DNA from 2 places in the Streptomyces sp. NPDC101110 genome. Region 2 is predicted to be linked to the other one. Evidence: riboswitches for the same ligand, from Rfam matches in the RefSeq annotation. Region 2 holds a riboswitch; the other holds the start of a gene.

Region 1 (2,385 bases), on a different contig from region 2:
AAGCCGATTCTGCGGAGGCCGTCCACCGCGTCCCGGTCGGCCAGGACGGCAGAACCGCAGCCGGCGGGGAGGTCGCCGCGCTCCACCGCGCGCAGCAGGCGGGTGCTCGCCGCGCGGTGGCGCAGGAACGCGTAGCGCGAGACGCCGCGGCCGCGGTCGCGCTGGCCGGCCAGGGCCTGTTCGGGCGTGACGTCGAGGAGGAGCAGGTGCAGGGTGCCGCCGCGGCGGCGGGCCTCGCGGGCGAGCCAGCGGCGGACCCAGGCCTGCGTACCGCAGTCGTGCACGACGATGCCCTCGCCCGTGCGCAGAGCGCGGCGCAGTCCGGCGTAGTGGGCGAGGCGGACGAACGGGCGGTAGAGCGCGTACGGCACGGCTCGCGGCATGCGGCGGGCCCAGCGGTCGCGGGTGTCCTGGGAGTCGACGCGCCGGCCCGGCACGGTGCGCCGCATCAGGGTGGACTTTCCGCTGCCCGGCAGGCCGGTCACCACGACGAGGTCGCGGGGGCCGAACAGCAGCGCGCGCGGACCGCGGCCGGCGCGGTCGCGCAGATCGCGGACGACCGGCGCCGGTGCCGGTGCCGGAGCGGCGGCCGCCCGGGCCCGGGCGGCCGGCTGCTCGGGCAGCGCGATGCCCGTCGTCGCGTACGCGGTGGTCCTGTTCACCGTGATCGTCCTCCCCTGGGGCCAGGTACGGAGTCCCATCCCCGCCGAGTGTAAAGAGAAGGTAATGCGGCAGGCCTCTCATTTACGTTCTCGTCCTGCAACAGGGCTGCTACAGGTCGCCGTGCCCGGCGCGCGGGACTCGTGCACTCCCTGTGAAAGGTCCCCCTGCCGCGCCGGAAGGATGCGTGCAATGATGTGCGCGCCAACTGCATACCGGCCGTTTGAATCCGCGCGGGAGAGTTCCCAGCACCGCAAGAGCTGGGGCGCCGAAGGAGCAAGTCCCTCCCTTGAATCTCTCAGGCCCCGTTACCGCGCGGGCGAGGCACATCTGAAAAGCGGGCCACCTCCTCCGCACGCGAGGCGTGGCCCCACCCAAGGTGCAAGCCGTGTCCCGAGTGGTCATGGCGAACCTCTCAGGTTCCGATGACAGATGGGGAGGAACGTCCTCGCCCTCCCCCACGCTCGGCTTCGCTCGCGTGGGAGGTGCCCCATCGCCCCTTGGAGACGACCGACCGTGAGCAGTACAGGAGAACTCCGTCACACCGCGCTCGATGCCCTGCATCGCTCGCTCGGCGCGACGATGACCGACTTCGCCGGCTGGGACATGCCCCTGCGCTACGGCTCCGAGCGCGACGAGCACCTCGCCGTGCGCACGAAGGCCGGCCTCTTCGACCTCTCCCACATGGGCGAGATCACCGTCACCGGCCCCCAGGCCGCAGCCCTGCTGGACTTCGCCCTGGTGGGCAACATCGGCGGTGTGAAGCCGGGCCGGGCCCGCTACACCATGATCTGCCGGGCCGACGGCGGCATCCTCGACGACCTGATCGTCTACCGGCTGGGCGAGACCGAGTACATGGTGGTCGCCAACGCCTCCAACGCCCAGGTGGTCCTGGACGCGCTGACCGAGCGCGCCGCCGGTTTCGACGCCGAGGTGCGCGACGACCGGGACGCCTACGCGCTGATCGCCGTGCAGGGCCCGCAGTCGCCCGGGATCCTGGCGTCCCTCACCGACGCCGACCTCGACGGCCTGAAGTACTACGCCGGGCTGCCCGGCACGGTCGCGGGTGTCCCGGCCCTGATCGCCCGGACCGGCTACACCGGCGAGGACGGCTTCGAGCTGTTCGTGAAGCCCGAGCACGCCGTCGAACTGTGGCAGGCCCTGACCAAGGCCGGCGAGGGCGTCGGCCTGGTCCCGTGCGGGCTGTCCTGCCGCGACACGCTGCGCCTGGAGGCGGGCATGCCGCTGTACGGGCACGAACTGACCACCTCCCTCACCCCCTTCGACGCCGGGCTCGGCCGGGTGGTGAAGTTCGAGAAGGAGGGCGACTTCGTGGGCCGCGAGGCCCTGCGCGAGGCCGCCGCCCGCGCCGAGCAGAACCCGCCGCGCGTCCTGGTCGGACTCGTCGCCGAGGGCCGCCGGGTCCCGCGCGCCGGGTACGCGGTCGTCGCCGGCGGCGAGGTGATCGGCGAGGTCACCTCCGGCGCTCCCTCCCCCACCCTCGGCGAGCCGATCGCGATGGCGTACGTCGACGCCACGCACGCCGCGCCCGGCACGGCCGGCGTGGGCGTGGACATCCGGGGCAGTCACGAGCCGTACGAGGTCGTGGCGCTGCCGTTCTACAAGCGCCAGAAGTAGACACTGGCCGGAGGGCCGCGGCTGCGGCCCCGTGCCCGTCGTCCCAGCTCACCAGCAGTCCCCCCTTCCACAGCACTCCCGCGCGTA
Region 2 (2,385 bases):
AGGAGCACCTGCGCGGTGCAGATGTTGCTGGTGGCCTTCTCACGGCGGATGTGCTGTTCACGCGTCTGCAGGGCCAGTCGGTAGGCCTTGTTGCCGTCGGCGTCGACGGACACGCCGACGAGCCGCCCGGGCAGGCTGCGCGCCATCTTGTCCTGGACCGCCATGTAGCCCGCGTGCGGTCCGCCGAAGCCCATGGGGACGCCGAAACGCTGGGTGGTGCCGACGGCGATGTCCGCGCCGAGCTCCCCGGGCGACTTCAGCAGCGTCAGGGCGAGCAGGTCGGCGGCGACGGTGACGAGCGCCCCGAGCTCGTGCGCGCGGTCGATGACCGGCTTGATGTCCCGCACGGCGCCGGAGGCGCCGGGGTACTGGAGCAGCACGCCGTTGATCTCGCGCTCGGCGATCTCGTCGGGGATGCCCTCGCTCAGGTCGGCGACGACGACCTCTACCCCTGTCGGCTCGGCGCGGGTCTGGATCACGGCGATGGTCTGCGGCAGCGCGTCCGCGTCGACCAGGAACAGGCCCTTCTTGTTCTTGCCCAGGCGCCGCGACAGCGCCATGGCCTCGGCGGCCGCGGTGCCCTCGTCGAGCAGGGAGGCGCCCGAGGTCGGCAGTCCGGTCAGCTCGGCGACCACGGTCTGGAAGTTGAGCAGCGCCTCCAGCCTGCCCTGCGAGATCTCCGGCTGGTACGGCGTGTAGGCCGTGTACCAGGACGGGTTCTCCATGACGTTGCGCATGATGACCGGCGGTGTGAACGTGCCGTAGTAGCCGAGGCCGATCATGGAGCCGAGGACCTGGTTGCGGTCGGCGAGGGAGCGCAGCTCGGCGATCACTTCGGCTTCGCTGCGGGCGCCGGGCAGATCCAGCGCCTCGGCGCTCTTGATCACGGCCGGGACCGCGGCCGCGGTCAGCTCGTCCAGCGAGCCGTAGCCGACGTGCGCAAGCATCTTGGCGCAGGCCTCGTGGTCGGGGCCGATGTGGCGCTGCTCGAAGGGGACTGCCTCTTCGAGCTCGGAGAGCGGAATGCGGTGGGCGGTCATTACGGAGGCCTCCTGGTCGACACGACCTTCGAGGGGCACCACGGCACGGGTACCCGGACGGCCTCCCCCTCTGTCATCTCAACCTGAGAGCTTCACCGGATCGCCCGAAGGCCTCCGGTTTTCACCGTCGGTGAGAGCGGAAGCCGTCGACACCCGCCCTGCTTTCCAGAGTGACCTCGTCCGTGCGGTACGTGAGCCTGAGAGATTCCGGGGAGGATTTGCTCCTTCGGCGCCTCCGATGGTGTCTGGAGGACTCTCCCGCACGGGGTCAGCAGCCGATGCCAGCGTACCAGCGAGGTCAACGCACGAACCTTCGAGTGGCCGCATCCCCACTTGTACCGTTTTGTAGTGTCTACGTATGAGTTGCGACCATGTGGAGGGCCCGTGCGAACCGATATCGATCCGCGCAACCTGATCGGCCGCAAGGCGTTCGACCGCAACGGGACCAGGATCGGCACCATCGACGAGGTCTACCTCGACGACGCCACCGGCGAGCCGGAGTGGGCGGCCATACGGACGGGCCTGTTCAGCAGGGACGCCTTCGTCCCCCTCGAGCCCAGCGAACTGGTCGAGGGTGCCCTGCACGTGCCCTTCGAGCGAGCCCTGATCAAGGACGCTCCCGACTTCGGTGTGGGCCGCCATCTCTCGCCCGAGCAGGAATTGCAGCTCTACCACCACTACGGTCTCGACGTCGCCGCTCCGCCCCCGCTCCCGGACCACGACTTCGGCAAGCTCGCGGGCACCGACGAAACAGCCTGAGGCCCCGCCCCAGCGGCCTGCCCTCCCTCCCCACGTAACACCAGAGGCAGCGGATCCGCCGCTTCCAGATCCGGGTCGTCGACCCGGAAGGTCCGCACCCGCCCCGGCTCGGAGGCGGGCGTCTCGAACCGTACGGTGACCCGCCCCAGGCCGCTTCCCTGCACCCACCCGTGACCGAACTCGGCATGCCGCACGTCGTGCCCGGCGGGCCAGCGCCGCTCGGCGAGCGAGGGCTGCTCCTCGGCCGGCGCCGCGGGATGCTCCTCGACCGGGCTCTCCTCGACCCCCCGCCCTCCCGCGGCCTGGGCGAACAGATCTTCCTGCGTGTAGTCGGCGAGCCCGCTCACACCCACCCCGAGCAGCCGCACCCCGCCCGTCGTGTCGACGGAGTCCAGCAACCGGGCCGCCGCCTCTCGGACCACCCCGGGGTCGTCCGTGGGGCCGCGCAGCGTCTCGGAACGGGTGAGCGTCGAGAAGTCGTAGCGGCGCACCTTCAGGACGATCGTCCGACCGGAGAGCCCGGCGCCGCGCAGCCGCCGTACACACCGCTCGGCCAGCCGCTGCACCTCCAGCCCGACCCGCGTCC

The links. A riboswitch is a leader RNA that binds a small molecule or an ion and turns the genes downstream of it on or off. The one in region 2 is predicted to bind glycine.
Region 1: linked by a shared signal. The riboswitch ahead of gcvT (glycine cleavage system aminomethyltransferase GcvT) and the one ahead of gcvP (aminomethyl-transferring glycine dehydrogenase) in region 2 are both predicted to bind glycine.

What each region holds. Positions count from the first base shown of each region.
Region 1 covers NZ_JBIVZM010000012.1:27,069-29,453, reverse strand. The annotation lists gene ACIQU3_RS25970 (AAA family ATPase) at 1-662, opposite strand, end outside; glycine riboswitch at 885-984, shown strand; gene gcvT (glycine cleavage system aminomethyltransferase GcvT) at 1,177-2,298, shown strand.
Region 2 covers NZ_JBIVZM010000011.1:10,150-12,534, reverse strand. The annotation lists gene gcvP (aminomethyl-transferring glycine dehydrogenase) at 1-1,040, opposite strand, end outside; glycine riboswitch at 1,216-1,311, opposite strand; gene ACIQU3_RS24560 (PRC-barrel domain-containing protein) at 1,425-1,799, shown strand; gene ACIQU3_RS24555 (DNA polymerase IV) at 1,718-2,385, opposite strand, start outside.